DNA from 3 places in the Paenibacillus sp. A3M_27_13 genome. Region 1 is predicted to be linked to each of the others. Evidence: riboswitches for the same ligand, from Rfam matches in the RefSeq annotation. Region 1 holds a riboswitch; each other region holds the start of a gene.

Region 1 (10,983 bases):
TATTACAGGGTTAGTTCATTTGTTGAAAAGCCGGATCTGATCCGTTCAGAAGCGTTGATCCGTGAAGGGGCCTTATGGAATTGCGGGGTGTTTGCTTTTAGACTGGGCTTTTTGTTGGATATTCTGGAGCAAATGGGTTTACCAGCCGACTATGAATCTCTTTCGACAAATTACGCAGACTTACCTAAAACTAGCTTCGATATTGCGGTAGTAGAGCATACTCATAAGCTCTCCGTGCTTCCCTATCATGGAGAGTGGAGAGACTTGGGCACATGGGATTCTTTGGTACGGGAAGTAAGTTCGAAGCTGAGTGGCCCGGGATATATTTCAGAAGCTTCACATGACTCGCATATCATCAATGAACTGGAGATTCCGGTTAGCATCTGGAATGTTCCAGACATTATTGTCGTTGCTGGTCCAGATGGCGTGCTGGTTACGGATCGACAGTCGTCAACAGGAATTAAGGATATGGTGGCAGAAATTGAAATCGGCCCGCGTTTTGAGGAGCGCTTCTGGGGAAAGCAAACCGTATTATCCCATCAACAGGCGGCAAGTGGATTGCAGACAGTGACCAAACGCGTGGTCATTTCAAATGGGAGATTTATCAGCTATCATGAGCATCAGTTTCGTAAAGAAGTTTGGACTATAGTTTCTGGAACCGGGAGTGTCTCTATCAATGGCGTGACACAGACAGTCAGCCCTGGTGAGGTCATCGTCATAGAACCCGGTACAAAGCATTTTATAGGGGCAGTAGAGGGAGATTTAGAATTCATTGAGTCACAAATCGGACATATCGTATCCGAAACGGATATTATCCGATATGAATTTCCTGATTCGATTGACGATCATACTCTATGAAGTGTCTACAATATAGGGACTGATAGATACGAACGAGGTTTATCAGAAGGCAGTGAAGAGTAGTAGGAACTATTTTTTATTAGAGCTTAGATGACCTGTACATTCCTAAAAAAGGTATTCATGCGCTACACGAATGAATACCTTTTTTTGCATAAACAGTTCTTTGTGTGCGTAATGAAATGGATAGAAAAGAGACTTATAAAATAAGTTTCTTGGAGGTCAGCCACTCTTTTACAGCGTCTGTACTGAGATCTCTTTTAGGCGTCCATTCTATTTTATCAACCAGCTTGCCGTTTCTGAATTCTGCAATGGTGGGGGTGTATTTAACGTTGTAATCCTCTTTGAATTTATTCCATTGGGGCTTGTCCTTATGGATTTTGTGAACGTTCAAAAAAGTAATTTTAGAGCCTAGATTATACTGTTCGATCATCTTGTTAAAGTTAGGCTCAAACCGATTGCAGTCGCCACAACTCGGTCTGCCGACATAGACAAATACACTTTGATCCTGTTGAATCAAACTCTTAAAACCATCAAATGTAACCGCATTCAAGTGGTCATATATTTCTGGGTAATTGCTTTTGCTCGCTTGGATTTCTTTGTCTTTTTGTAGAACAACCTGCTCTAGGTCTTGAAATTTAACTACAGCTGAAATAGCGATACCAATGATAAGCAACACAATGACACTTAACCCGGCGATATATCCTTTTTTCACAGAAATCCTCCTTTTTTTACATTCTTACACTTACAATAAATGATATTTCCATTTTTCGCTGTAACACTTGTCTCATTATGTATAAAAAAAGAAGCTTTCCATGGGGAAAGCTTCTTTAATCAGCATTTTGCATAATTCGATTCCCAACGCTTGTAAGTACAGTATATAGACGAACTAAAGCGTTTCGATCTATATACTGCTGATTTGAAAACGCTCCTGGGATTTATGCAAAATGCTCTAGTCTGAAAGTTAAACGTTAGACCACAACAGTCAACAAGTAATCCTCACGCTTCACTTCAGTTTCCATTGTGTTCAACACATCCAGGTATTGAGCGGAATTTGTTACGATAATCGGCGTAGCCGTAGTATAGCCTGCTGCCTTAATTTGCTCGATATCAAATTCAAGCAACAGTTGTCCTTGCTTAACTATATCGCCTTCCTTGACGCGCTTGTCAAAGAATTGTCCTTTCAGCTTCACTGTATTAACACCCACGTGAATCAGAATTTCTGCTCCGTCATTGGAAGTAATACCGATGGCATGTCCGGTCGGGAATACTGTCGTAATCGTTCCATTGACAGGAGATGTCAGCACACCCTCTGTAGGATCAATGAGGATTCCTTTCCCCATAGCACCTGAAGCAAAAGCAACATCAGAAGATTGTTCCAAAGGCAATACTTTACCTTGCAGTGGGCTTACGAGAATTTCTTTCTCGATTGCCATTTCTTTCTTTACGGGTGCAGCTTCTGTTTTTGCAGTTTCTTCTTTTGGATCATCAAAGCCCAAAATCATAACCAATACAACTGCAAGTACAAAGGCAACGAGCAAACCGATGACTACCCACAAGAATCCAGGTCCGAAATAAGTCGGCAACGCCAGTAGACCCGGTAATGCAAAGGATTGTGCGTGCGCTCCGCCAGAAGCGATAATCGCCCCGCCGATTGCCCCGGAAATACAAGCATAAATGAACGGCTTTTTCAATTTCAAAGTTATGCCATAAATTGTTGGTTCTGTAATCCCGAAAATAGCGGCCAGCGTAGAGGAACCTGCCAAAGCCTTCATCTGAGTGTTCCGGGATTTCAGGAATACCCCCAATGTTGCACCAGCCTGAGAAAGTACGGCTGCTGTAAGCATCGGAAGCATCGTGTCATAGCCCAATGTTGCAATATTCGACAGCATGACCGGAACGAAGCCCCAGTGTACGCCGAAAATAACAAACACTTGCCAGAATGCCCCGGCAACAGCCCCGGCAATTAGTGGGCTTAAATTGTATACCCATGTAAAACCGTTTGCCAAGCCCTGACTGATCAGGTTACCTACTGGACCAAAGGCCAGAAATGTTAACGGAATAACGACCAGGAGCGAAAGCATCGGCACGATAATGTTTTTAACCGATTGATGGATAAAGGAATTGAACCAGCGCTCCACATAGGACTGAACCCAGACCGCGAGAATAATTGGAATGACACTGGAACTGTAATTAATCAGAATGATCGGAATACCTAAAAACGCCAATCTTTCTGGGTTGCTTACCGCCGTTATAACTGCTGGATAGACCAGAGCTCCAGCGATTGCCACCGATACAAAGGTGTTTGTCTTAAATTTACGGGACGATGTAATAGCCAAAAACACAGGTAGAAAATAGAAAACACTGTCGGAAGCTGCACTTAGGATCAGGTACGTACCGCTTTTATCATTAATCCATTGAAAAGATAAAATTAACGCCAGTAGCCCTTTAAGCAAACCTGCCCCGGCAAGAGCACCGAGAATGGGAGAAAAAATGCTGGAAATGATATCGACCGCTTTGCCAAGAAAATTCGTTTTTTCAGAAGATTCTTCTTTTTTGGCATTAGGATTGTCTGCATCCTGCAAATTCGTTTCTGCCATCATATGCTCAAACACTTGACCTACATTGTTACCGATGACCACTTGAAACTGGCCGCTGCTTTCCACTACTGTAATGACACCAGGGGTTGCTTCCAGTGCGGCTTTGTCTGCTTTTGTACGATCATTTAATTTAAATCTCAAGCGTGTAGCGCAATGGAATACCGAATTGACATTCTCTTCGCCACCAACGAGGGTCACTATTTTTTTAGATAGTTCTTTATCACTCATGTTCAGAACTCCTTATGGGTTATTCTTGCTACTGATAGGATTTACTGTTTACATCTGTTGCTAAGATGCGCCGGCGTGCACCTTTTTAAACTTGTAAACAAGAAAAACCTAAACTCGTGGTGAAAACTACGCACTCTCCTATAGAGGAACGTCGATTTCACCATCAGTTTAGGTTTTGCCTGCCTTACCAGTCACAATCCATGAACGATGAGGATATGAAGTTGTTAATCTTATATGTTATTACGCTCAGTTACCCGATGAATATGGATAGTTAGATATACGTATTCATCCTTGCTTAAATATTGATCGTATGTTTTTTCCAGATACTCATTGATCTTTTGGGCACAAGCAAAAGCTTCGGTATACGTCTGCTTCACCTGGTTGTACAAAAATTCTTCACCACTGTGAATGACTTCTTTGCGAATCACTCGCATCGCAAAATATTGCAAATGTGTCAAAAATCTCGAATAGCTAAAAGAAGACTCATCCAGCACAATTCCGTAATGATACGTAATAATGTTCAATATATGTTGGACAATCTCGGTCATTTTCAGTGTAGATTTCATTTCGTTACCGTCGATCCGTGCATTCACCATATGCAATGCAATAAATCCCGCTTCATCTTCGCCCAATTTTACTCCGAGCGTATTTTCAATTTTTTGGAGAGCATCCAGTCCAACTGCAAATTCTTTTTTGTAAAAGCGTTTAATTTCATACAGCATCGCGTTTTGGAGTGCCAGTCCTTTTTCTTGCCGTTGTATGGCAAAATGAATATGGTCGGTCAATGTTAAATAAATATTATCGCTTAACTCCGTATCCAGCACTTCCGTTGCATGGGTTACGATTTCATTCACGACCTCCAGATGAGACACTGGAATATCGTTCAGCAGTTCAGTTAGTTTAGCCGTGAACTCGTTTTCATTTAACATGAAAATCTTATCTATTTTATCATCATCGACTTGATCGCCAGCCACCTTTTTGAAGGAAATACCTCTTCCCATCACGATGACCTCTTTGCCTTTATCGTTTTTAGTCAATAGGACGTTGTTATTGAGCACCTTCTCAATAATCATTGAAGTTCCCCCTCCCATCCTTTACCAATAAAAAATGCCTAAGCACAATTCAACACTATTGTTAGCAATAGCACTCAATTGAACTCAGGCATTGCCCGCATCACCGGTCACAATCCTTCGATATAGTGCTATTGTAGCACAAAAAAAAGCGATTTCAACATATTTTATTCTGATTCGACAAAAAATATTTCATATCAAGGCCCTTTTGCCTAATTTGCAAGTAAATCGTTACCTTACGTGGTCGTACGTTCAATGAGGCAGTACTCTAGCGAATGAAGCTCCATTTGGCGTCCAATCAGCTGAGGGGAAAGCATGAAAAAAGCATTTTGTGCTTGAGCCATGATGGGATTTTGAATCGTTGTAATCCCCATCGTATGCGCCAGCTCCGTGTTATCGAATCCGACAATCGCCAGATCTTCCGGTACGTTCAGCCGTTGTCTGCGTGCTTCGCAGAGAATGCCCACTGCTACATAATCGTTAGCACATAAAATAGCCTCTGGGAATTCTTCCCGACGCTGTAACAAATCCCGTACGACCTGTTCGCCATCACGGATATTATAAATAGAAGAGTGATTCCAGTGTTGCAACACTGGAAGATTGTGCTCACTCATGATCTGTTCGTAGGCTCGTTGTCTGCTATGGGTATTGATGCTGCTCGGACGACCAAAAGCATTGGCTATACGAGTATAGCCTTTTTGTATCAAATGTTTTAGCGCTAACATATATCCTTCATACTGATCCATAGCGACGGAGCGAATATCGGTATGCTCCATTCGTTGCCACGAAACGATCGGGCCATATTTGCAATAGGTACTCAAAAAATCAGTGTCATTCACGCAGGAAATGATGACCAGCGCATCGACTCTTTTTCTTTTTAAATCCTCAAAGGCTTGAAGCTCTTTCTTTTTGTCTTCTCCCGAAGTATAAATAATGGTTTGGAATTCATACTGGCCGGCTACTTCCACAAAGCTGTCCAGAAAAGCCAGAACAATTTCATTAATAGTTGAAGTAATGATACCGATCTGAAGCGTCTGACCCTTGGATAGAGAAATGGCATTCCGATTAGGAACATAATCCAATTCCTGCATGATTTTTAAAATCTTAGTTCTTGTTTCGTGACTGACATGGGGTGACTGATTTAATACTCTGGATACCGTAGCTTTGGAAAAGCCCGCCAGTTTTGCAATTTGATCAAGATTCGACATGATGCTTCTCCTCACATAAGAAAAAAATACTTGACATGAAACGCGTTACAACGATTAGGATGCTTATGAAGGCATTACGTCTATTTTAAAGCATCTGTCAATCCTTTTCAAAGGAAGAACGGTTACCGTTAGGTATTGATTCACATTTGCAGCACTTGATGGGATTACTTGACCAAAGTAAAAATCTTAAATACGGAAAGAGGTTTTTATACCATGACGAAGACGCTAAAAGGATTTCCGAAAAACTTCTTGTGGGGCGGGGCAACCGCAGCCAACCAATTGGAAGGTGCTTTTGACGTAGATGGAAAAGGATTGTCCAGTGCGGACATGGTTGCCTATGTACCCAAAGCAGAGCGCAAGAACGATCATGCTATGGAGATTTCGTCCGAGCGACTCGAAGACATTTTGGCAGGCAAAGTCAATGCCCGTTTTCCAAAACGTGAAGGTGTGGACTTCTTCCACCACTACAAAGAAGATATTGCATTGTTCGCGGAAATGGGCTTTAAGGTATTTCGTATGTCCATCAACTGGTCGCGGATTTTCCCGAATGGCTATGATGCCGAGCCGAATGAAGCGGGACTGCAATTCTACGATAATGTATTTGATGAGCTGCGCAAATATGGTATTGAACCGCTGGTAACATTGTCACATTATGAGACACCGCTGGGTTTGACTCAGAAGTATAATGGCTGGCTGGGTCGTGAAGTTATACAGCACTACGTAAATTATGCCGAAACTGTGTTCACGCGTTATAAGGATAAAGTAAAATACTGGCTGACTTTTAATGAAATCAATGTAATGACCATGAGTCCGTTTACTGGTGGCGGGGTGGTCATTGACCGCGTAGAAAACAAGCAGCAAGCGATATACCAAGCACTGCATCATCAATTTGTAGCTAGTGCACTGGCGACAAAACGAGGACATGAGATCATCCCGGGCTCTCAAATCGGCTGTATGCTGGCTCGTTTGGAAAGCTACCCACATACGTGTAACCCACAGGATATACTGAAAGCCCAGCATGAAAATCAGATGAACCTGTTCTTTACGGATGTGCATGCCCGTGGGGAATATTCCAACTACATGGATCGTTATTTTGAAGAAAATAATGTTGTTATACACACAGAACCAGGCGATGCCGAAATTTTAAAAAATAACACGGTCGATTATATCTCATTCAGCTACTACATGACCTTGACCGTATCTGCAGGTCCAGAAGGCGAGAAAGCAGCAGGAAACCTGATTGGCGGCGTGAAAAATCCATATTTACAGTCCTCTGACTGGGGATGGCAAATTGATCCGATCGGCCTGCGTGTTACGCTGAACACGTTTTATGACCGCTACCAAAAGCCGCTGTTCATCGTGGAAAATGGTTTGGGTGCGTATGATAAGGTGGAAGAAGACGGCTCTGTGCATGATACGTATCGCATTGATTACTTGCGTCAGCATATTGCCCAAATGAAGGAAGCGATTGCCGACGGTGTTGATCTGATTGGTTACACCAGCTGGGGTCCTATCGACCTTGTGAGCATGTCTACTTCCGAAATGTCCAAGCGCTACGGATTTATTTACGTTGATCTGGATGATGACGGTAACGGAACGCTCAAACGCTCCAAAAAGGACTCATTTAACTGGTATAAAAATGTGATAGCAACCAATGGTGAAGAATTGTAATTCCAAATTTTCTCGGGCGGGTATAGCAGAGGACATCCTAAGGATGCAATCTGCTGTACCCGCTTTTTTTGATAGACATAATAATAATGTTTCAGAGGGCTTCACAAACTTTTCACTTGTAATAAGCTGAAAGTTTTCTGTATAATAAATAAAAATTTCATATGTCTGGTTGATGTTTGCGGGAGATGGAACGAAAGTTCCGACCGAAGGGGCAAAACTCTCAGGTGCTTAGGCTGATTACAGCAACAAGCGGGGACCGTAAACGGACAGAACTCTGGAGAGACCCTTAATTGGGCGCCGAAGGTGCACCGCAGAGAACATCTGCTTAAACTCTCAGGCAAAAGGACAGAGACGCGAATAACCTGTGACAGGGAATGCCCTAGGCTTTTTTATAAGCTATTAGAGGCAGAAACCTGCGCAAGATGGTTGTATTTTTTCGTGCCTTTAACCTCTCCAGGAGTCGAATCAGCGGATTTGACTCTTTTTTGTTTTCTAATATGCTGGAGGAGCGGGTTGAAATGAATTTGGTACATGTGTTAGAAGCGATTAGCAGTTGGATATGGGGGGCGCCTCTCATCATTCTTGTCATGGGAACGGGGTTGTGGCTGACCATACGTTTGAAGATGCTGCAGGTATTCCGCCTGCCCCTGGCGATCAAGCTGATCGGTAAGGCCCCGAATGAAGGCAGCGGGGATGTAAGTAGTTTTGCGGCTTTGAGTACAGCGTTGGCGGCTACAGTTGGCACAGGAAGTATTGTCGGCGTAGCGACAGCCATTAAGCTGGGCGGGCCGGGTGCCTTGTTCTGGATGGTCGTTGCAGCCTTTTTTGGGATGGCGACGAAATATGCGGAAGGTGTACTTGCGGTAAAATACCGGGTGAAGGATCGGAATGGGCAATTTTCCGGCGGCCCGATGTATTATATTGAGAAAGGTCTGGGACGCCGTTTTAAACCGCTGGCGATGCTGTTTGCTTTTTCGGGCATGCTGGTAGCGTTGTTCGGGATTGGAACGTTTCCGCAGGTCAAAGCGATTGTATCTTCGACCGAAAACAGTTTTGGCGTTCCGCCCATTGTAACGGCACTGATTATTGCTATCCTTACAGGACTTGTTACTATTGGAGGACTCAAAAGCATTGCCAAGGTATCGACGAAGGTCGTTCCTTTTAAAACAGGCTTGTACGTACTGATCTGTCTCATCGTACTGATTCGGTTTGCTGACCAACTACCTGCCGCAATTGCGCTGGTGCTCCATTCGGCATTTTCAACTACATCTGCAACGGGCGGATTTGCCGGAGCTACGATTATGCTGGCGATGCGAAGTGGGGTAGCCAGAGGTATTTTTGCCAATGAGGCCGGATTGGGAAGCGCACCGATTGCAGCCGCAGCTGCCAAAACCAAATGGCCTGCGGAGCAAGGGCTAATTTCCATGACAGGCGTGTTTATTGATACGATGGTTATTTGTGTGATGACCGGGTTGACGCTACTGGTTAGTGGTGTGTGGAGCGGGCCTACCGATGCGGGCCTGATGACTCAGCAAGCATTTTCCAGCGCATTCCCGCTGGGGGCAGAACTGCTCACAATCATTCTGATTATGTTTGCGTTCACCACCATGCTCGGCTGGAACTATTACGGGGAACGCTGTGTTGAATATTTGCTTGGGGTCAAGTGGATTAAGCCATACCGCTATCTGTTCATCCTACTGGTTGCCGGGGGCGCGTTCATTAAACTGGATGCGATTTGGCTGCTGGCAGATATCTTTAACGCAATGATGGCTTTCCCGAACCTGATTGCCCTGCTCGGCTTATCAGGAATTGTAGTCGCAGAAACCCGAACCTATATGGATTCTCTGAATTCTAGTAAGAAAAAGGGCATTCTTGCAGGTGCCAGTGTAGGGGCAGCTATCCAAGTAGAAGAAAAAGGACAAACGGTTAATTCATAAATTCCAAAAGGGAGTGCCCTCAGTCATCACAGGCTTGAGGACACTCCCTTTTGAATGTTATAACGATGCGTGCAAAATAGCTGAAATATCTTCTTGGTTCAGCTTTTTATAATTACCGAAGCCTCCGTATTCCATTTCACGGGCTGCAATGTTTGCGACTTTTTCCAATTGCTCATCATTAATATTGTAATCGGCCAGGGTGGAAGGGGCACCGAGACTTGTCCAGAATGCACTCAGGCGATCAATCCCCTCCAAAGCAATTTCCTTATCCGTTTTACCAGTGGTATCTAAATCAAACATGCTGAGCATCAGCCGCTTCATGCGTGCAGCATCCTGATCCACCGTATGTCTCATCCAGTTGGGGAACAGGATCGCCAGACCGCCAGCATGAGGAATATCATATACAGCGGATAATGCATGTTCAATCGTATGCGAAGCCCAGTCCCCGAAGTAGCCCATTTGTAGTGTTCCGTTAAGGGCAATCGTTCCGGCATATAAAATCGTTTCACGATGCTCGTAGTTGTGCAAATCCTCCAGCAGCTTAGGTGCAGTTTCGATCACGGTTTGCAACACGGAAAAGCACATACGATCTTGCAACGGTGTATTTTTAACATTGTGAAAATATTGTTCAAACACATGGCTCATCATATCCACCATGCCATATACCGTCTGATCACGTGGCACAGAGAAGGTGTTTTTTGGGTCCAGAATCGAGAATTTCGGATGCGTTACCGCGCTGCCCCATACGTATTTTTCGTTCGTTTCCCAGTTGGTGATAACAGAATCCGGATTCATTTCTGAACCGGTGGCGGCGAGTGTGAGGATGGTGCCGAATGGCAGAGCCTGGGTCGGCATGTGCTTTTTGTTGATAATATCCCACACATCGCCGTCATATTCAGCCCCTGCTGCGATGGCTTTGGTGCAATCAATAACGCTTCCACCGCCTACAGCAAGTAAGAAGTCGATTTTTTCATTTCGGCAAATGTCGATACCCTTCTTAACGGTGGACAAGCGCGGATTCGGTTCTACGCCGGACAATTCATGAATGTTCAGATGTAGCGGTTCTAACGCGTTTAATACCTGGTCATATAGACCATTTCGTTTGACACTTCCGCCTCCATATACCAGCAAAATGTTTTTGCCGTAATTCAGCAGTTCCTGCTGGAGTTCTTCAATTTGATTGTCTCCAAAAATTAATTTGGTGGGGTTATAATATGTGAATTTGTTCATCTGGTAAGTTTCCCTCAGTTCTTCATTGTTCATGTTCAAATCGTAAATCGCTTAACCTGATTGCCTGTTGGATACCTAACTTCATCATGTAAGCTATTTGAAATGACGATTAACCATTATACATGAAATGAATAAGGGAATTCAAGTAAATCTAATCTTTGACCGCTCCGGCGGCAAGATCGGA
Region 2 (10,983 bases), on a different contig from region 1:
ACGGATGAAGACGGTATCCATGCACGTCCTGCAACTGCGCTGGTAAATACAGCTAACAAATTCAGCGGTGCTGAATCTTTTGCCGAAGCTAACGGTAAAAAAGTAACTTTGAAATCCATTCTGGGTGTATTGTCCCTGGGTCTGGAACAAGGCGATACTATTAACATTATCTGCGAAGGCGCTGAAGCTGCCGAAGCACTGAAAGCTCTTGAAAATGTAATCGTTAACGAAGGGCTGGGCGAAGTTCATGCTTAAAATTTCCGGGATTGCCGCTTCGGCAGGCATAGCCATTGCCCGGGCGTTTATCTTGGAGCATCCGAATTACGCTGTAGAGAGACGCGCGGTTGGTGATGTTGAAGCTGAAATCGCGAGATTGGATGCGGCTTTGGCACAATCTCAAACCGAATTGGAATCGATTAAGGAGAAAACGCTTCAGGAGCTGGGAGAGAAAAAAGCAGAAATTTTTGCATCTCACCTGCTCATCCTGAATGATCCTGAATTGATCGATCCGGTTAAAGCTAAAATCAGAGACGAGCAGCTTAATGCTGACTATGCTTTGAATGAAGTAGCTACACAGTTCATTTCCATGTTTGAAAACATGAAAAGTGCCTATTTGCAAGAACGCGCATCGGACATGCGTGATGTAACCAAGCGGATCCTGAATCACCTGCTTGGTGTTCATTTTGTTAGTCCTGCAGAAATTGCCGAAGAAACGATTGTGCTTGCAGAAGATTTGACACCTTCCGACACAGCTCAGCTGAATCGTGAATTTGTTAAAGGTTTTGCAACGAACATCGGCGGACGTACTTCGCATTCGGCTATTATGGCTCGCTCACTTGAAATTCCTGCAGTTGTGGGAACGAAAAATATATTGTCTCAAGCTAAAAGCGGTGATTTGATTATCGTTGATGGTTTGGATGGTCACGTATTCGTGAACCCTACCGAAGAGATTGTTGCGGAATACCGTGCTAAACAGGTGGCATACGACAAGCAACGCGAAGAGTGGCGTAAGCTGCGCGGCGAAGCTACGGTTTCTGTCGATGGTGTCCATGTCGAACTGGCAGCCAATATTGGTACGCCTAATGATGTAGCTGGTGTTCTGGACAACGGTGGTGAAGGCGTTGGCTTGTACCGTACGGAGTTCTTGTACATGGGACGCGATAAGCTTCCATCCGAAGAAGTACAGTATACGGCGTACAAAACCGTTCTGGAAAGAATGGAAGGTAAACCGGTTGTAGTTCGTACTTTGGACATCGGTGGCGACAAAGAACTTCCTTATCTGGACCTGCCGAAAGAAATGAATCCGTTCCTCGGATTCCGTGCTATTCGTCTGTGTCTGGATCGCCAGGATATTTTCCGCACTCAATTGCGTGCTTTGTTGCGTGCGAGTGTGCATGGTAACCTGCGCATCATGTTCCCAATGATTGCTACGCTGAACGAATTCCGTGAAGCTAAAGCTGTTTTGTTGGAAGAAAAGGAAAAGTTGGTAACCGAGGGTGTATCCGTATCTGAAGAAATTCAGCTGGGCATCATGGTAGAAATTCCTTCTACAGCGGTATTGGCTGACCAATTCGCAAAAGAAGTGGATTTCTTCAGTATCGGTACAAACGATCTGATTCAATACACAATGGCAGCGGATCGCATGAACGAGCGGGTTTCTTACCTGTATCAACCATACAATCCATCCATTCTGCGTCTGGTGAAAATGGTTATTGATGCCGCTCACCGTGAAGGACGTTGGGTTGGTATGTGTGGCGAAATGGCAGGAGATACAACAGCAATTCCGTTGCTGCTGGGTCTGGGACTTGATGAGTTCAGTATGAGCGCAACTTCCATTCTGCCAGCACGTAGTCAAATCTCCAAGTTGTCCCGTGCGGACATGGAAAAACTGGCTACAAAAGCTCTGGACATGCAAACAGCAGAACAGGTTGTTGAATTGGTTCAAAGCATCGAAGGTTAAGGAAGGGTATTACATTTCAAAGGTTATATCTTTTTCCAACAAAAAAATTGCTGTGTACATACAGCAGCCGGTATCTAATAGATACCGGCTTTTTTGCATGCTTTAAGTAGAATTTGTTTTTAACTGCATGAGCAATTCAGTACAGGTTTGCGAGCTGCGGTAGTTTCGTCCAATCGTGTGACTGGAGTAGTATATGGTGCATTGAGCACCAGCTCAGGGTTCTCTTCTGCTTCCCGCGCAATATGAATCATAGTGTCGACAAAAGCATCAAGTGTCTCCTTACTTTCCGTCTCTGTGGGCTCGATCATGATGCATTCCTCTACATTCAGAGGGAAGTAAATTGTAGGCGGATGGTAGCCGAAATCAAGCAGCCGTTTGGCTACATCAAGCGTACGCACTCCAAATTTTTTCAAGCCTCGCCCTGACATGACAAATTCGTGTTTGCAATGTCCAGGGTAGGGCAGGTCAAAATGTGGAGCGAGCCGATGCATCATGTAATTGGCATTGAGCACAGCGCATTCCGATACACGCTTTAAGCCGTCAGGACCGTAGCTACGGATATAGGCATAGGCACGGACGAGAATACCGAAGTTGCCGTAAAAGGCTTTAACCCGTCCAATAGAATCTCCCTGTTCCCGGTCCCAGTGGTACACCCCCTGCGGATCCCGTACGACAAGTGGCTTGGGTAAATAAGGGATGAGCCGTTGCTTTACGCCGACAGGCCCAGCGCCGGGGCCACCGCCGCCGTGCGGGGTACTCATCGTTTTGTGCAAATTGAGATGTACTACATCGAAGCCCATATCTCCGGGACGGGTAATCCCCATGATGGCGTTGGAGTTCGCCCCGTCATAGTAGAGCAGACCACCCGCGTCATGCACGATGGCAGCAATGTCAGTGATTTGCTTCTCGAACAGCCCAAGCGTGTTCGGATTGGTCAGCATGAGCGCCGCGGTGTCGTTGCCTACGGCTTGACGTAACGCATCCAGATCCACCAGCCCCTCAGGGGTGGAGGGAAGGGTGACTGTTTCGAAGCCCGCGACGGTTGCGCTGGCGGGGTTCGTTCCGTGCGAGGAATCCGGCACGAGCACCTTGGTACGTCGCTCACCACGTGCTTCGTGGTATGAGCGAATCATCATCAGCCCGGTCCATTCGCCATGGGCGCCCGCGGCGGGCTGAAGCGTGACGGCATCCATGCCAGTTAACGCAGCCAAATCATTTTGGAGCGTATACAGCAGCTCCATGGCACCCTGGATGCTCTCCTCGGGCTGATATGGATGGATTTTGGCGAAGCCTGTATATCGGGCGACATCCTCATTCACTTTCGGATTGTATTTCATCGTACAGGAGCCGAGCGGATAAAATCCGTTGTCCACGCCGAAATTGCGCCGGGACAAGGCAGTATAATGCCGAATAACGTCTACTTCGTATACCTCGGGTAATGCCGCAGGTTCGCTGCGCAGCGCATAATCTGGCAAAAGCTCTGCCACCGGGCGACGGGGAACGTCGCACTCGGGAAGGGAATAGGCGATGCGACCCGGACGGCTCAATTCAAAAATGAGCGCTTGATCGTGTTCCTTCAACAGCCCTTGTTTCTGATCCTGTCCGGTGTGTGTCATAGCAATCCCCCCAAGGTGTGTACAAATTGGTCAATCTCTTCTTTGGTCCTTTGCTCCGTCACGGCAATCAACATGTGACCAGCAAGTTCCTCATAGTCCCGGCCCAAATCGTAGCCAGCGATAAATCCAGCAGCTAGCAGCTCGGCCTGGAGTTTGCTCATATCCGTACCCTCAGGCAGTCTAAGGGCAAACTCATTAAAGGTTGGTGCGTTAAACGAGGCAGTTATGCCCTTCAAGCTCAGCAATTGCTCTAAAGCATAACGGCTTTTATGCAAATTTAGCTCGGCTACTTCCTTGATCCCCTGTCTACCCATGACAGACAAGTATACAGATGCAGATAAAGCTAGCAACGCTTGGTTGGAGCAAATGTTAGAGGTGGCCTTTTCGCGGCGGATATGCTGTTCCCGCGCTTGCAAGGTCAGCACGAAGCCGCGTTTACCGTTGCGGTCAGTGGTCTGACCCACAATACGGCCGGGGATACGGCGCATATGTGCCTGAGAAACGGCAAAGTATCCACAGGTCGGACCGCCGAGAGAAGAGGAGATGCCAAGTGGCTGTGCGTCTCCTACCACAATATCCGCGCCCTGTTTGCCGGGTGTTTCCAGCAAGCCAAGTGCTAGTGGATTGGCACTGACGACCAAAAGACCTTTGTGCGCATGGATGAGGTCAGCCATCGGCTTCAGGTTTTCCACGGCTCCGAAAAAGTTGGGGCTTTGGACCAAAACAGCCGCGGTCTGTTCCGATACGGCTGCCGCTAGCGCATCAGCATCCGTTACGCCGTCCGAACAGCCGATCTCCACGATGTCCAAATCCAATCCGCGTGCATAGGCTGCCAATACCTGACGTGCCTCCGGATGGACGGACCTTGATACGATAAGCTGTTTACGGCGGGTAGCTGCGGCGGACAGTGAGCCCGCTTCCGCCAGTGCAGTCGCTCCGTCGTACATGCTGGCATTAGCTACAGCCATGCCCGTCAATTCGCAAATATACGACTGAAACTCGAAAATGGCTTGTAGCTCGCCTTGGCTTACTTCCGGCTGATAGGGGGTGTAGGCTGTATAGAATTCCGAGCGTGAAGTGATGTGCTGGATGACGGACGGAATATGATGATCATAAATTCCTGCGCCAAGGAAGCTGGCATGTGTGTCTGTATTGGCGTTGTGTCCGGCCAGCTCGGCCAAGTGGCGGGTTAAGGCTTTCTCATCGAGTCGAGAAGAGAGAGGGAGTTCCCCTTGATATCGAATGGCCTCTGGAATGTCACTGAATAAATCATCAATAGATGATACACCCACCACACGCAGCATTTCGGTTTGATCCTGTTCAGTCATAGGGAGATAACGATGCTGCTTCATAGGTTCTGACTCCTTTCGAAAAGCAAGATTTTAGATCGTAAATTAGCTAATAAAAAAGTGTGTGAGATGAAAAACCCAGAAGTTCATATCTGACATATTTGCTTTATAGAAATAAAAAGAGTTTAAGATCAGCGCGGGCGTTTATAAAAGGGTGCTGCCACCACCTCGGCACGCAGGCGTTTGCCACGAATCTCAACCTCCAGCGGTGTGGAGAGGGCGCTAAAACGACTGTCCACCAAGGCGAGGCCCAGATTACGCTTCAAGGTGGGCGACTGAGTCCCCGTTGTGACCTCACCAATGTGTTGTCCTTCTGCGAATACCGGGTAATGGGCGCGTGGGATACCGCGATCAATCATTTCCAGCCCGATCAATTTGCGAGGAATCCCTTGTTCTTTCTGACGTTGCAGTGCTTCTCTACCGATAAAATCTCCTTTATTCAGCTTGACGAAGAACCCTAGACCGGCTTCGAGTGGTGAAATCGTGGCAGATAACTCCTGACCGTACAGCGGCAATCGTGCCTCAAAGCGTAGGGTATCCCGAGCACCAAGTCCAGCGGGAATCAGCCCATACGACTCACCGGAACGAAGCAAACCCTCCCATACAGCTGGTGCTTCTGCAGCAGGTATATAAAATTCAAAACCGTCTTCGCCCGTATATCCGGTTCGTGAGACCAGTGCTTTTGCTCCGAACAATGGCACGTTCTCATGGAAGCGGAAAGATGCCAGATTCGTAATGTCCGTATCTGCCACGGCTGCGGCAATACGTGCTGCTTCCGGTCCTTGCAACGCCAGCAATGCTATCGCATCAGACACATTCTCCATGTGAACGGATGTAGGCATATGACGAATTAGCCAATCCCAATCCTTATCGATGTTGGAGGCGTTCACAACGAGCATGTAGTGCTCCGGTCCTTTGCAGTAAACAAGTAGGTCGTCTACTACCCCTCCATCGGGGTAACACAGGAGTGAATATTGTGCCTGACCTGGTTCCAACTGGCTGACATCATTCGTGGTCACCCTTTGCAGAAAAGCTTCGGCCTCTTTGCCTTCAACCAAAAATTCGCCCATATGCGATACATCGAATAAACCCGCACGTTGCCGGACGGCCTCATGCTCCTTTTGAATGCCGCTAAACTGAACCGGGAGCTCCCAGCCGCCAAAGTCAATACAACGAACCCCAGACTGCGTCCCGTAGGACGAATATAGCGGTGTTTTTCGCAAATTAGTCATTTTTCCACTCCTATCCGGTGTGATCAGCTAAACAAAAAAGACAGGCCGAAAAAAACGTATAGACGGCAGTCTACACTCTTTTTTCAGCTCTGTCCTTGATACCAGAAAGTTACCCCGGTATGTACCGGGTTTCCCCTTGGGTGATCCGCTCCAATAGCGAATGCTCTCCAGAGATGCGTCCGGCAGAGGTCCTTTTGCCTGAGAGATTCACCTGCAATGCAGGTTTACTCCTTCGGCGCTACCTTCGGGATCAACGGTATATTACCTGGCTTTGCAGATAACAACTTGATCCGATTCGCGTGCACTTATGTCTCACAAGCGGCAACAGCTATGCGAATCTTTTTGGCAGTCTCTCCCTCCGCGTTCATCCGCGTTTGCAGTTGTCGGGGTGTTTCCCAAAGCATTTGCTATAACCCATTAATACGCAAATTCATTCAAAATGTCAATAAAAATGTCATCAAAAACAATAGAAAAAACATTTAATATATAAATAAGGATATGTAAGCGTTTGTTATAAGCTATCATATTTTTATATAGTACGCTATATGAGGTGATATGAAGTATTTTTGTTAGTATTATTGACATCAGTGTTCTTGTTGTCATAATCTTAACCTGTCTAGTACAGGTGAGCAAAAGCGATTTTATTCATATGGAAGTGAGGGGAACAGAATGAGTGAAGTAAAGCAGCAACTTTGGTATACAGACGAACATGAGTGGGTTCAGCGGACAGAGAATGGAACGGTACGAATTGGTATTACAGACTTTGCACAGCATCAACTGGGTGATATTGTTTTTGTAGAATTACCTGAGGCGGGAGCAACGATTGAGCAGGGAGCGGAGATCGGTACGATTGAATCGGTGAAGACAGTATCCGACCTTTTTGCTCCGGTGACGGGAACTATACTAAAAGTGAATGAAACGCTGGAAAGTACACCTGAGCTAGTGAATGAATCTCCCTATGAAAAAGGTTGGATGATCGAAGTAGAGATGGATAAAGATGTGGAGGAAGCCTTGGGCAAGCTACTGTCTGCGGATCAGTATGAGCAGTTGATTTCCGATGAGCAGTAATGGAGCATTGTAGTATGGAGTAAGAGGGTTATTTGTCTGCTCGATTTTTGTATAAAATAGTCGCTATGATTTGACGTAGCGGCTATTTTTTTGTCTTTTTGCAAACGTAATTACGTGTTTTATTCTGATTTAGAGGGTTGTCCCCATATAAGAATCATACATAATCCAGCACGGTTTTTCGACTAATTTCTATAGCTACAGGTCATATTAAGAAGAATTATGCAGGTATAATACCTTCCCGGATAATTTAAATTTAAATGTTGTCATCAACGTTCATGACGAAAGTACGTTTTCATTTCGTTGATGAAGATAGCGCTGTCATTTAGTATGAATTTTAAGAAAAGGTAGTGATGCTTACCTACAAGGAGGATTTGAATATGAGTACATTGGACGCAAAGCCAAGTTCAAAAGGAGGCACTCGTGTCGCCGTACAGCGTTTTGGCCGTTTTCTTAGCGGTATGGTTATGCCCAATATGGGAGCATTTATTGCGTGGGGGCTGATTACGGCACTCTTTATTCCGACCGGATGGTTCCCGAATGAAGGTTTTGCACAATTGGTTGACCCGATGAAAAATTATTTGTTGCCGTTACTGATCGGTTATACAGGGGGCACGATGATTCACGGACAGCGTGGAGGTGTGATTGGTGCCATTATGACGATGGGTGTCATAGTGGGAGCCGATATCCCGATGTTCCTGGGCGCGATGGTCGCTGGTCCGCTGGCTGCGTGGATATTGAAGAAGTTCGACAAGGCCATTGAAGGCAAAGTCAGATCAGGCTTTGAAATGCTGGTCAATAACTTTTCGGCCGGAATTATCGGTGCCATTCTAGCGCTGCTTGCCCATGTGGCGATTGGCCCGATTGTACAAATGATCAGTCAAGTGTTGTCGGCAGGGGTACAGTTCCTCGTGAACGCAGGGCTATTGCCGCTTGTCAACCTCATTATTGAGCCCGGAAAAGTATTATTTTTAAACAACGCGCTGAATCACGGAGTATTGAGTCCGATTGCGTTAGAGGAAGCTGCAAGAACAGGAAAATCCGTACTGTTTATGCTGGAATCCAACCCTGGGCCGGGGCTCGGTATTTTGCTAGCCTACTGCCTGTTCGGCAAAGGCTCTGCGAAGTCATCGGCTCCTGGAGCGGTCATCATTCATTTCTTCGGCGGGATTCATGAAATTTATTTCCCTTATATTTTGATGAAGCCGATTTTGATTCTTGCTGCTATAGCTGGGGGCGTTGTGGGAACCTTCTGTTTTATGTTGACAGGTGCCGGACTGGTTGCTGCTCCTTCACCGGGCAGCATCATCGCCTATTTTCTAATGACGCCAAAAGGCGGATATTTGCCAATGCTGAGCGGGGTGATCGCTGCTGCGGTCGTATCCTTTGCTGTTGCCGCAGTGTTACTCAAGACTAGTAAGCAAAAAGAAGAGGGGCTGGAGGAAGCTGCTTCCCGCCTGAAAGATATGAAAAATCAAAGCAAGAGTGCAAGTGCTAACGCCACTGTAATGGAAGATAACCACGAATCTGATCGTGCTGCTGAGATTGCCGCAGCTCGAACGCTCAAGGATAAATCCGAAGTGAACAAGATCGTCTTTTCCTGTGATGCAGGTATGGGTTCAAGCGCTATGGGCGCCTCGATTTTACGCAAAAAAATGAAGCAGGCGGGTGTAGGCGTAACAGTTACGAATACGGCAATCAGTGAAATTCCACAGGATGCGGATATTGTCATTACGCAAAAAACGTTGACAGACCGGGCTAAAACAGTAGCCCCGAATGCTGAGCACATTTCCATTGACAATTTTCTGAAGAGCCCTGAATACGAAGCGCTGGTTGAACGTCTGAAATCCGATTCTTAATCCCCGTCGTAGTCAGGCGGACTGTATGCAGTGTACGTCTCCTGCTGGAGGGATGAGCTTGGGAAGGAACGGTATGCGCTTATGAATATTACGAAACGACAACGTGACATCGTGGAATATCTTCTGGAGCAGTCCAAAGAGGTTACAGCCGGGGAAATTGCCACGAAGATCAATGTCAGCACAAGGACGGTTCATCGGGAACTGGGCGCAGTCGAGCATTGGCTGGCAGCTCATGAGGTGAAGCTGGAGAAAAAGTCAGGGATTGGTATCTGTATAGATGCTGACCCAGCTCAGCTTGTATGCCTGCGAAGGCAATTGCTGCATACAAAGTCAGACGAATATTCGGCTGAGGAGAGAAAGATCGTGGTTCTCTGCATGCTGCTGGATACACAGGAGCCGATCAAGCTGCTGGCGCTGGCTTCAGACTTGAAAGTCACGGTAACTACGGTCAGTCATGATCTGGACGAATTACAAGGCTGGATTGGGGAACGGGGACTCATGCTTGTGCGCAGACGAGGGTACGGGGTCGAGATTACAGGGCGGGAGACAGACAAAAGACGGGCGATTTCCGAGCTGGCTCTCGAATATTTGGATGAATCCGATCTGTTTTCAGCCCGGGAAGAACTTCGTTCTGTAACCCGTGTCGCCGACAAGTTGCTGGAGATGATTGGCAGAGATAACCTGCTGATTGTGGAAAAGGCCCTCTGGCAGCCCCATGAAAAATGGTTGGAAAACATGGTGGAAAGCAAATACATGGAGCTGCTGATTCAAATTTGCGTTTCGCTGGTACGTCTGCGACTCGGGTATGTTATAGATCCTCTTCTCTCGTATTTAAAAACAGATTCAGATGAAAATATCATGCTTCGCACAGCTATGGTGGAACGCATATGCACGGAGTTGTCAGAGGCGCTGGATATTGAATTTCCAGAGCCGGAACGATCTTATCTCAGGCTGCTATTTCGTGATGCCGAGGATCACTCTACCCGACTACTGCCGTTGGATGATCTCGTACTGTTGGAGTCGGTTCATGAGTTGATTCGTCGTGTGGAGGAAGAGACAGGCACGCCATTGGAAGAGGACCGTGTTCTGCGTGAAGGACTGATTGCCCATATGGCCCCGGTGTTCAAACGTTTGAAGGAAGGCAGGTCGATTCGTAACCCCCTCCTTCAGCAAATCCGCAAGGATTACAGCAGCTTATTCGACTCAGTGAAAAAGGCTGCGGCGGACATGACAGAAATGAAAGTACCAGATGAAGAGATCGGATTTCTCGTCATGCATTTTGGCGCTTCGCTGGAGCGGCTACGACAATTGCGGCGGGAGGTGCGGGCCATCGTAGTCTGCACGAGCGGTATTGGATCATCCAGACTTTTGGCAACAAGGCTCGCCAAAGAGCTCCCACAGATCAAAATTGTGGATAGGGCTTCATGGTACGAGGCGGCGCGGATTCCCAAGGAGGATTATGATCTGATCATTTCGACAGTAGAGCTACCGCTTGAACCGGATCGGTATCTTAAGATCAGCCCGTTGCTGACGCAGGAGGAGAGTGATCGCCTGCGTCAATTCATCCAGCATATTACACTCAATCATCCCAATGACCATCAGCAGGAACAGGCTGTTCAGCCTGGTCAGGATATAGAGTGGCTTACCGGTCTGCGGAAAAGTCTTGAGGAAATTGTACACATTGTACAGCAATTTCAAGTGTATCCGCTGGAAAATCAGGGGATGGATATGGCGGCGACCGTAGAGGCTATATGCATGTTGGAGGCGGGGCGGGGGAATATTACAGAGCCTTCTGCGGTTGCTGCACAGCTCATGGAAAGAGAGCGCCAAGGTAGTCAGGTGATCTCTGATACCTCCATTGCTTTAGTTCATACGCGCAGCCACTATATTCGCAAGCCTTCG
Region 3 (10,983 bases), on a different contig from region 1:
GTAACCGTAAGCACGGATTGGAAAAGTGATAATACAACTATTGCTACCGTGTATAACGGTACAGTTTCGGCCAAGGCTGAAGGGGAAGCCACCGTGGTTGCGACCTATAAAGAGAAGGTGCAATCGGTTCAGGTACATGTAACGAAAAAGGTTAAGGCGCTGACATCCAGTGTACAAAGCCTGAACTTGCGTTCAAGCGGTACAGGACAGGTTGATTTGACAGCGACATACAGTGATAATACAACAGCTCAGGTTTCGGGTGATGCTACTTGGACCTCCGATAATCAAAAGGTAGCCACAGTAGTTAACGGATTGGTTACCGCTCAGGGAGCAGGTACAGCCAATATTAAGGCCGTATATGGTCAACAGACCGTAACCATTGCTGTGCAGGTGGAGCAGGTTAAACGTCTCGATGTCAGTTCATCAGAGGTTTCTCTTTTGCTGAAGGATACTGAGAAGGTTAAACTTACGGCGACGTTCCCGGATGGATCGGTACAGGACGTAACAGAGTCCGCTGAATGGAGCTCCAGCAATGCAGCTGTGGCGGATGTACTGAAAGGCACCATTACCGGCTACAGCGCGGGAAAGGCGACAATTACAGGTAAATATGGCACGATGTCCGCTACGATTTCGGTAGATGTCGATCAAACGAATAAGCTGAAAGCCAGCGAATCCAATATTTTTCTCCGTCTGGATGAATCTAAAAAAATACAAGTTTCTGCCGTTTATCCGGATGGGACGGTAACGGATATCACAGATAAAGCTACTTGGACATCAAGCGATGAAAAAATTGCGACTGTGAATAAGGGAACGATTATGGCCATTGGAGCGGGTTCGGCTACGGTGACCGCTAAGTATGGAGATAAGACTGTTTCGATCAAGACAGATGTCGAAACCTCCAGATATTTGGATTTGAGTGAGGACAAGCTGAGCCTGAATGCCAAGGAATCCAAAAAGCTCAAGCTGACCGCAACGTATGTAACAGGTACGGAAGAAGATATCACAAGTAAGGCAGAGTGGAAGTCCAGCAATGAAGATATCGCTTTTGTCAGTGCGGGAGAAGTCACGGGTTATAAAACAGGTGAGGCTACGATCACCGCTTCTTATGGTGGCAAAACAGTTACAGCTACGGTATCCGTAAATGTACCCGGTGATCTGTCTCTGTCCTCCAAAACGGCAACGATTGATATTGATGAGAACTATACTGCAACTTTGACGGCTACTTATGCGGATGGGCGTAAGGAAGATGTAACACAGGATGCAGAATGGGCTTCAAGCGCGGAAGATATTGCTTCTGTGTCCAAAGGAACGATTACGGGTAAATCCGCTGGTAAAGCGGTTATTACAGCGACCTATAATGGCAAAAAACTGACGATTAACGTACAAGTAGGCCTTGTAGATCGTCTGGAAACAGACTCGCGTGTAATTGCGCTTGGTGCTCAGGAAACGAAGCAGCTAAAAGTAACAGGAGTTAAGAGTGGCGGTACAAAAACAGATGTAACCAAGGACGCCACCTGGACAACTAGCAATGTAAAAGTGGTTGAAGTTAGCGAAGGTTTGATCAAAGCGAATGGTAGCGGTAAGGCAACGGTGACTGCTTCATATGGCAAGCAAAACATTACGTTTACGGTAGAAGTGGACGTAGCGCAAAAGATTGAAGCGGATGCAATCGCGCTATCGCTCAAATCTGGAGATCAAAAAACCATCGCGATTGTGGTTAAATCGAGTGATGGTAAAGAAAAGGACGTTACGACCCAAGCTGAATGGAAAACGTCTAATTATAAGGTAGCCACTGTTAAAAAGGGTCAGGTTACCGCGGTCAGCTACGGTAAAGCTAACATTCAGGCGAAGTTTGGCGGGAAGATAATCAGTGTACCCGTGGATGTTGATACGCTTAAATATCTGCAAACAGACGAAGTTGCTTTGAATTTGAAGGCAGGACAGCTGGCTAAGGTTACGGCTACAGCCACGTATAAGGATGAGTCGGAGAAGGATGTTTCCAAACCGGCTGTCTGGTCCTCGTCCAGAATTGTTGTTGCGACCGTCAAAGACGGTAACATTAAGGCACAGGGCAAGGGCAAAGCAGTAATTACTGTGAAATATGCAGGTAAAATGACGAAGATACAGGTAACCGTTCAGTAAAAAAGAGAGCAAGCATACGTCCAAGGACGACATGCTTGCTCTTTTTTTTAAGGAGGCTACCGCTTATAAATTATGACTTATCCTTCTTGGTCGGTGTGTTGCGTGTAAGTGATTCGGTCAAACGCTTGCCAGTCGGCGTCTGGGCCAAGCCGCCTTTGGCGGTCTCGCGGTGCTTCGACGGCATCGCACTGCCGACTTCAAGCATCACGTCAATGACTTCGTCAGACGGAATAGCGCTGCGCACACCCGCCAGAGCCATATCCGCTGCGGCAAGCGCAGTCACGGCTCCCAGCCCGTTGCGCACGATGCACGGAATCTCCACGAGTCCGGCGACGGGATCGCAAATCAGACCGAGCGTGTTCTTAAGAGCGAGACCTACGGCGTGAACAGCCTGTTCAGGCGTACCACCGCGCAGCTCGACCATAGCGCCAGCGGCCATCCCGATAGCTGAGCCAATCTCAGCCTGACAGCCTCCTTCCGCGCCAGAAATGAATGAGTTGTTGGCGATCACGTAGCCAATGGCTCCAGCGGCGAACAGGCCGTTCACCATATGCTCATCATCCCAGCCGAACCGCTCCTGCGCACTGATGAACACACCAGGGATAACCCCACATGAGCCTGCGGTAGGCGTGGCCACAATGCGACCCATGGATGCATTAACCTCCGACACGGAGAGGGCATAAGCCATGGCAAGCGCGGAGGCATCACCGGAGCAGGTTTCCCCTGACCGCAGATACTCGGCTAGGCGCTTGCCGTCACCGCCCGTCAATCCACTGCGGGATACGGTGTCTTGTGTCTGACCGCGATGAACGGCTTCCTTCATGACTTCATAATAATCAGACATTTGGCGAAAGATTTCTTCCTCCGTTGTATTCGTCTCTTGTACCTGCTCTTGAATCATCAAACGGCCAATTGTGGTGGATTCTTCAGCGCATAAAGCGCTGATTTCATGCAGATGGCTAAACCGCATCGGATTCAGCTCCTTTTTTCAAATTAATCATCTTAATTTCATACATATGAGGTAAAGAACGCAGTTCCGCAATCAGTTCAGCTGGAGCAGAACTGTCCGTTTCAATGGCGGTGAGTGCTTCACCATCCCGGCCTTTGCGATCTACGTGCATATAGGCAATGTTAATGTGGGCCGCGCCCAGCGCTGAAGTTATCGCGCCCAATGTACCAGGCTTATCCGAGTGGAGAAGCACCAGCGTAGGCAGCTCCCCGGTCAGATTGACCCGGAATTCGTTAAGCTGCTGGACATGGATGCTGCCGCCGCCGATGGAGGAGCCCAACAGTGTGCGCTGATCCTCGCCCTTCCACAGCTCGAAACGGACAGTGTTCGGATGAGGCGCGGGGAGTCCGCTGACGGCGAATTCCACGGCCATCCCGGCTTGCTCTGCCCATTGCTCGGCATCCGGAATCCGGTGATCGTCCGTATCGTAATTAAGCAGCCCTGCGATGAGCGCCAGGTCTGTACCGTGTCCTTTATACGTGTCGGCAAAGGAGCCGTATAGCGTCATGCGGGCACGGTCAGGCTGCGTCCCGAGCCAGTGCCGGGCAACGCGTGCGAGCCGCACCGCGCCTGCGGTGTGTGAACTGGAAGGTCCGGTCATGGCCGGACCGATAATAGAAAATACATCTTTGAAACGCATGGTGTGGCCCCCTGTATGTTCTAATACCATACTATATGGTATTTCCGCGTCTTTGCGCGGTTATGACGGTTCCTAATGCTGACGCACAATGTGAGCACAAAAAAGGACAGGATAAGGAAGTTTCCCTTATCTCTGTCCTCGTTACCTGAGAGTTTCGTGCGGTGTTCTTACCGCCTTACCCCTTGGGTGGCTTGCGCTCTCTCCAGAGTTGCGTCAGATGACGATACATGGACCTGAGAGATTATCCGCCAGCCGGGTGCTGGCGTCTTGCTCCTTCGGTGCCGCCAGAGCGTAGGCTCCCTGGACAGACTCTCCCGTCATCTTCATTCGCGTATACCGTTCTACATGTCTTTCTTAGCGTAATGTATGCCGTGCTCGGTGTCAATCACAGGTTTAATTTTTACATAAACAGGTGCGTTCCCAATAAAAAAGATTAAAATTTACATAATTATGGATGAAATCAGGAAGGAATTAGAAGATTGGCGGCTAATCTGATAAAGGACAAGTATATTTATGGAAATCATAGGAGGGATATTGACGTATGGTAAAAGGCTTGCGATTCACAGGTTCACGCTTAAAAGGGATGTTGCATCTAGCAGCGATCGTATCACTGCTGATTGGGATCTTCGTTCCATTCGGTCAGGTCAAGGCGGAGGGAGCATTGACAGTAGCCGAAGCACTTCAGCGCCAAAGCAGTGGAGGTACGGTGACGGTGGAAGGTTACATCGTCGGACATGCTACCGGATCGAAAACGGCTAACTTTTCTTCCCCGTTCGCGAATGATTTTAACGTACTGATTGCTGACCAGGCTAATGAACGTAATACGTCTAATCTGTTGGATGTACAGCTGACTTCAGCGTACAGAGGGCAATATGGGCTATCAGGCCATCCTGAGCTGATCGGCAGCAAAATTCGTGTGACGGGTACACTCGGCGCCTACAATAATTTTGGTGGAGTGAAAAGCCCAAGCGCTGTTGAACTGGTGAGCGGAAGCGAGCCGGGGGAACCAGGCGAACCTGGCAACCCGGGTCAACCCGGTACTACACTGCCGGATGGAAAAGGCAAAAAGGTGCTGTTCGATAATACGCACGCACAGACCGCTGGTGCAGCAGATTGGGTCATTGAAGGCGCCTTCTCCGACTTTGCCAATGGACTGCGTAATGTAGGCTTTACGGTAGACCAATTGAATCGTCCCATTCCTTTTACTTATGGAGAGCAGGCCATAACATATGACAAGCTGCGCCAATATGATGTGTTCATTATTGGTGAAGCGAATGTTGCCTTTAAGGCATCCGAGCAGGCTGCCCTGCTGCAATACGTGAATAGCGGGGGGAGCGTCTTCTTCATCTCCGATCATTATAATGCGGACCGTAACAAAAACCGTTGGGATTCCTCCGAGGTTATGAATGGTTACCGTCGTGGAGCCTATACTAATCCGGCCAAGGGCATGACTGCAGAAGAAGCTGCATCACCGGCGATGCAAGGATTAACAAGCTCCGATTGGCTGGCGGCCAACTTTGGCGTTCGTTTCCGTTACAATGCGCTGGGTGATGTGAATGCTACCGAAATTGTAGCCGCAGATCAATCTTTCGGCATTACCAAGGGTGTGCGCTCGATTGCAATGCATGCAGGATCTACGCTGGCTATTATTGATCCTACCAAGGCTAAAGGCATTGCTTATATCCCTTCAGGCACGAAAAAATGGGGTAATGCGGTAGACCAGGGAGTTTATAACGGCGGGGGCCGTGCGGAAGGACCTTATGCCGCTATCTCCAAGGTAGGTCAAGGCAAGGCAGCGTTCATCGGTGATTCTTCCCCTGTAGAAGATGCTACACCGAAATATGTGCGTGAGGAAAACGGACAGTCGAAGAAGACATATGATGGTTTTAAAGAAGTGGATGATTCCACCTTCCTGGTGCAGACGGTTCAATGGCTTGCATGGAAGCAGGACTACACGAAATTGTCTGATGTGGCAGGTTTGACTCTGGATCAGCCAACGAAGCTTCTGCCATTTGAGGAGCCTGCGGCTTCCACAGAACCGCAGCCTGAGCCTTGGTCTGCTCCAGCAGCAGGCTACAAATGGTACGATCCTAGAACGTTCAAGTCTGGCTCCTATGGAGCGGCTTCGTAATTATCGCCAGAAGCTCAATGTGAGCTGGTATTAGTTAGTCGTTTGATCCCTGCAGAGGGATCAGGCGACTTTTTTTGTGATGAAAATTAACCTGTGGTTGGTTATTTCATTACATTTTGTGCCAGAAAGACCGCGCTACTGCTGGATCATTGATTTTTTAAATGATGTTGATAGCATAATCTTAATTGATATATCCATATACTGGTGATAGGATGTATTCAAATTATTCCGACAAAAACGGTATGTAATGTTCATGAGAGGTTTTAAACATCAAACATGGTGAGAATAAGCGGGACAAGACCATGGAGAATGGAGGAAGCGCGCATTGAATACCGGACCCGTGTTGGAAATTAAAGGATTATCCGTATCTTTTCGCATCAATGATCAATATCACCCCGCAGTCGACCATCTGGATCTGACGGTCAACCCCAATGAAGTGCTGGCTGTAGTCGGAGAATCCGGCTGTGGCAAAAGCGCGCTGGCGCTTTCGATCGCACAACTGCATGACATGGAACGCACGCGTGTAGAGGGAGAGGTCCTTTTTAAAGGCACGGACCTGAACCGTCTTTCTTCAGGGCAAATGAATAAAATCCGCGGAGCGGGCATTGGCATGATCTTTCAGGACCCGCTGACAGCACTCAACCCGTTAATGAGCATTGGTAAGCAGATTGAGGAAAATCTTGATTATCATACGTCACTATCTACGAAGCAAAAAAGGGAACGTGTGCTGGAGCTGCTGGAAAGCGTAGATATACCGAATCCTGTGCGTGTGTATGAGCAGTATCCGCATGAACTGTCAGGAGGGATGCGTCAGCGTGTGATGATCGCGATTGCCATAGCTTGCCGACCTTCTCTTATTATCGCAGATGAACCAACTACTGCGCTCGATGTAACGATCCAATCGCAAATTCTCGACTTGCTCAAACAGCTTCAACAGGAGAGTGGGAGCGGAATTATCTTGATTACGCATGATCTTGGTGTTGTGGCAGAAGTAGCCGACCGTGTGGTGGTCATGTATGCCGGAGAAATCGTGGAGAGCGCTGATGTTTTTGAATTATTCAGGCATCCACAGCATCCGTACACGCGTTCTTTGCTTGCTTCCATGCCGGGATCGCATACCAAGGGGGAATCACTGCATGTCATCGGCGGCATTGTTCCCTCATTACAAGATATCCCCCGCAATAGCTGTCGCTTTGCCCCGCGTATTCCCTGGATTCAGCAGGGAGTGCATGAAGACCATCCCCAACTAAATGAAATTTCCCCTGGACATTGGGTCCGTTGTACATGTTACCAGCATTTTCATTTTGAAGACGAGGCAAAGGGGGAAGCTGCTCATGGCACTACTGGAGTTAAATGATTTGAGGGTCCACTATCCGGTGCGCGGTGGTTTCTTCCAGCGTGTTATCGATCAGGTGAAAGCAGTGGATGGCGTGTCGATCAGCATTGAGGCAGGCCAGACATACGGGCTGGTGGGAGAATCCGGCTGTGGAAAAACGACGACAGGCAGGACGATCATCGGTCTAAATAAGCTGACGAGCGGACGGATTCTTTTTAAGGGAAAGGACCTTGCGGCTCTGAGCCGTAACAACCGTCATCCGCTGCGTAGAGACATTCAGATGATTTTTCAGGACCCCTACTCTTCGCTCAACCCGCGCAAGCGCGTATTGGATGTCATTGCTGAACCGCTGCGAAATTTTGAAAGGCTGAGCAGTGAGGAGGAACGGAGGAAAGTACAGACGTTGCTGGAAAAGGTCGGCTTGAACGCCGATGCAGCCTACAAATATCCGCATGAATTTTCCGGGGGGCAACGGCAACGGATCGGGATCGCGCGTGCGCTGACATTAAACCCCAAGCTGATCATTGCTGATGAGCCGGTGTCGGCGTTGGACGTTTCCGTGCAGGCACAGGTGCTTAATTTTATGAAGGATGTGCAACGGGAATTTAATTTGACGTATTTGTTCATCAGTCATGACTTGGGTATTATCCGCCATATGTGCGACCAAATCGGCATTATGTACCGGGGCCGTCTAGTGGAGCAGGGGAGCGAGCAAGACATTTATGAGCGTCCACAGCATCTGTATACCCAGCGCCTCATTGCAACCATTCCCAATATTGATCCTACAAAACGGCTGGAAAATGCCCAAAAAAGGCGAATGCTTTTATCCTCCTACAAAACAGAGCTGCCCAAACATCTAGACGTGAGTGGAAAGCCGTTTGCACTAAAATCAGTAAGTCCATCTCATCAAGTCGCGCTACCATAAGGGGGGTACAGAAATGTGGAAATTTACACTGCGTCGGCTGCTGGTTATGATCCCTCAACTTTTTGCACTGAGCGTGCTTATATTTTTCCTGGCTAAGGCTATGCCGGGGGATGCACTGACAGGACTTATTACTTCGACACCCAATCTGAATCCGGCCGCACTGGAAGAACAGCGACAAAGACTGGGACTGAATGATCCGGTGTGGGTGCAGTATGGGAACTGGCTCGTCCAGCTTGCTCACGGGGATCTGGGCAAATCTTATGTACATAAAATTAGCGTTACCGATCTGATTGGCAGCCGTCTGGGGAACACGTTCTTTCTGGGCGTAGTAATTCTGGTTCTGACGTATCTGATCGCCATTCCGCTCGGCGTACTCAGCGGTCGTTATCAGCATAGTCTGCTGGACAAAACCGTAGTGGGCTATACCTATCTCAGCTTTGCGACACCTCTATTTATACTCGCGTTGTTGCTGCTGTACGTATTCGGATTCAGGCTCGGCTGGTTTCCAACCAGCGGCAGTGTGGATGTAGGCGTGGAGCCGGGGACATGGTCATATTACGTGAACAAGTCGTATCATCTCATTTTACCGGCGGTTACAGGCGCATTGCTCAGTACAACGGCTACGATTCAGTATTTGCGCAATGAGGTCATTGACACACGACTGAAGGATTTTGTGAAAACAGCGCGTTCCAAAGGGGTGCCCGAAGGTAAAATTTATTCCCGCCATATTTTCAAAAACTCTCTATTGCCGATTGCTGCCTTTTTGGGCTATGACCTGACGGGAGTAATTGCAGGTAACATTTTCCTTGAATCTATTTTTGGATACCCGGGGTTGGGCCAACTATTTCTCCAGTCCATCACTCAACGGGATTTTTCAGTCGTGAACGCACTGGTCATGGTCTCCGGCTTCTTGGCGCTATTAGGAACCCTTTTATCTGATGTCATCCTGAGCAAAGTCGATCCCCGCATTCGAATTGAATAGCGAACAAGTCTAGAGAAAGGGAGGGATTATGGTGTCTATACAGGTGGAGGAGGTCTTCACGCCGGAAATCATTCGTAAATCACCATCCAGTTGGTCTGTACTGCGTCGTGAGCTGGTGCGTGACAAAATGGCCTTGGTTTCCATTGGCTTTGTAATTCTGTTTTTGATCTTTATATATGCCTCTGTCCTGTTTGTAAATCAGGATGTAGTCACGACGGTGGATTTGGGCGCAATCCGTGAAGCTCCCGGCTCAGTGCATTGGCTGGGCACAGATCGAGCGGGCAGGGATATTTTTGGCCAGCTGGTCATTGGAGCCCGCAATTCCTTCACCATCGGCTTTACGATTACATTGTTATCTGCCGCTATTGGCTTAACGTTAGGTTTGCTGGCTGGTTTTTATGGGGGGCTGGTCGATAACATCATCATGCGGATCATTGATTTTATTCTGGTACTTCCATTTCTGATGTTGGTCATCGTATTTGTCAGCATTGTACCCAAAAGCGGCATAGGGTCCTTTATTTTCATTATGACTGCCTTTTTATGGATTGGAAAAGCACGTCTGATCCGGGCCAAGGTGTTGTCGGAGCGCGAACTGGATTATGTGCAGGCTTCCAAAACCCTTGGCACACCCAATTGGAAAATCATCTGGTTTGGCGTGCTGCCTAATCTTAGCTCGGTCGTGATCGTCAATCTGACCCTCAGCCTCGCGGGAAATATCGGGATTGAGACCGGGCTTTCTTATCTCGGTTTTGGCTTACCGGAATCTACTCCAAGCTTGGGTACACTGGTGAGTTATGCGAATGACCCGGATGTTTTGCAGAATAGCTGGTGGATGTGGTTGCCTGCCTCACTGCTTATTTTGGTGCTAATGCTGGCGATTAACTTTATTGGCCAGGCGCTCAAACGCGCCACGGATGCCAGACAACGATTGGGTTAACCGAAGTTCAAGGATAAGGACAATGACAAGGAGGGATTTACAATGGTTAAACACTGGAAAAAAGGAATTCTGCCTGTTCTATCTGCAATTTTGGTGCTTTCTCTGGCCGCATGCAGCGGTTCGCCTTCCGCTTCGAATGGAGGGAAATCGTCTGACGGTACAGGCGGCACAGGGTCCGACAGCAAGCAGGTGAATGCCACAGCGCTGGAGAAGGCGATCAAGAACGATAAGGCCCCGATTAAGGGTGGCATCATCAATTATGCACTCGTGTCTGATACCCCTTTTGAAGGTATTCTGAATCCTGTATTTTATGAAGGCAATCCTGATTTTGAAGTCTTCCAGTTTTTCTACCCTTCTATGTTTTCGATTGACTCCAATCTAAATATTGACAATAAAGGAGCGGCGACGATTTCCTTTTCCCCAGACAATAAGGCGGTGACTGTAAAAATTGATCCCAAACTGAACTGGACGGATGGTAATCCCGTAACGGCAGAGGATTATGCTTTTTCCTATGAAGTGATCGGTCATAAAGACTACGAAGGTCCGCGTTATGATAGCTTTATGACCAACATTGTGGGCATGGAGGATTATCACGCGGGTAAGGCCAAAACCATTTCTGGCATCAAGGTGCTGAATGAGAAAGAGGTTACCATTCACTTCAAGGAACCTAATCCTTCGGTGAAATCGGGACTTTGGTCTACACCACTGGAGAAAAAGGTATTTCAGAATATCCCCGTGAAAGATATGGCCGGATCTGATCCTGTCCGTAAAAATCCGATTGGCTATGGACCGTTCAAAATTAAATCAATGGTCACAGGTGAATCTGTGGAATTCGTCAAAAATGAAGATTATTTCCACGGTGAGCCCAAGTTGGATGGTCT

What was found. A riboswitch is a leader RNA that binds a small molecule or an ion and turns the genes downstream of it on or off. The one in region 1 is predicted to bind glycine.
Region 2: another riboswitch for glycine. It lies ahead of gcvT (glycine cleavage system aminomethyltransferase GcvT); the one in region 1 lies ahead of NLX82_RS16595 (alanine/glycine:cation symporter family protein).
Region 3: another riboswitch for glycine. It lies ahead of sdaAB (L-serine ammonia-lyase, iron-sulfur-dependent subunit beta); the one in region 1 lies ahead of NLX82_RS16595 (alanine/glycine:cation symporter family protein).

The regions. Positions count from the first base shown of each region.
Region 1 covers NZ_JANAVE010000004.1:77,052-88,034, reverse strand. The annotation lists gene NLX82_RS16625 (sugar phosphate nucleotidyltransferase) at 1-858, shown strand, start outside; gene NLX82_RS16620 (thioredoxin family protein) at 1,055-1,570, opposite strand; gene NLX82_RS16615 (beta-glucoside-specific PTS transporter subunit IIABC) at 1,827-3,683, opposite strand; gene licT (BglG family transcription antiterminator LicT) at 3,914-4,756, opposite strand; gene NLX82_RS16605 (LacI family DNA-binding transcriptional regulator) at 4,990-5,961, opposite strand; gene NLX82_RS16600 (glycoside hydrolase family 1 protein) at 6,175-7,632, shown strand; glycine riboswitch at 7,802-7,878, shown strand; glycine riboswitch at 7,897-7,991, shown strand; gene NLX82_RS16595 (alanine/glycine:cation symporter family protein) at 8,151-9,569, shown strand; gene NLX82_RS16590 (iron-containing alcohol dehydrogenase) at 9,627-10,799, opposite strand; gene NLX82_RS16585 (carbohydrate ABC transporter permease) at 10,951-10,983, opposite strand, start outside.
Region 2 covers NZ_JANAVE010000001.1:1,414,249-1,425,231, reverse strand. The annotation lists gene NLX82_RS06285 (HPr family phosphocarrier protein) at 1-255, shown strand, start outside; gene ptsP (phosphoenolpyruvate--protein phosphotransferase) at 248-1,960, shown strand; gene gcvPB (aminomethyl-transferring glycine dehydrogenase subunit GcvPB) at 2,080-3,576, opposite strand; gene gcvPA (aminomethyl-transferring glycine dehydrogenase subunit GcvPA) at 3,573-4,928, opposite strand; gene gcvT (glycine cleavage system aminomethyltransferase GcvT) at 5,057-6,157, opposite strand; glycine riboswitch at 6,334-6,432, opposite strand; gene gcvH (glycine cleavage system protein GcvH) at 6,827-7,225, shown strand; gene NLX82_RS06255 (PTS mannitol transporter subunit IIBC) at 7,603-9,081, shown strand; gene NLX82_RS06250 (BglG family transcription antiterminator) at 9,163-10,983, shown strand, end outside.
Region 3 covers NZ_JANAVE010000005.1:12,701-23,683, forward strand. The annotation lists gene NLX82_RS18060 (Ig-like domain-containing protein) at 1-2,142, shown strand, start outside; gene sdaAA (L-serine ammonia-lyase, iron-sulfur-dependent, subunit alpha) at 2,213-3,112, opposite strand; gene sdaAB (L-serine ammonia-lyase, iron-sulfur-dependent subunit beta) at 3,102-3,791, opposite strand; glycine riboswitch at 4,003-4,118, opposite strand; gene NLX82_RS18075 (DUF6359 domain-containing protein) at 4,333-5,922, shown strand; gene NLX82_RS18080 (ABC transporter ATP-binding protein) at 6,248-7,279, shown strand; gene NLX82_RS18085 (ABC transporter ATP-binding protein) at 7,257-8,183, shown strand; gene opp4B (oligopeptide ABC transporter permease) at 8,197-9,165, shown strand; gene NLX82_RS18095 (ABC transporter permease) at 9,194-10,102, shown strand; gene opp4A (oligopeptide ABC transporter substrate-binding protein) at 10,145-10,983, shown strand, end outside.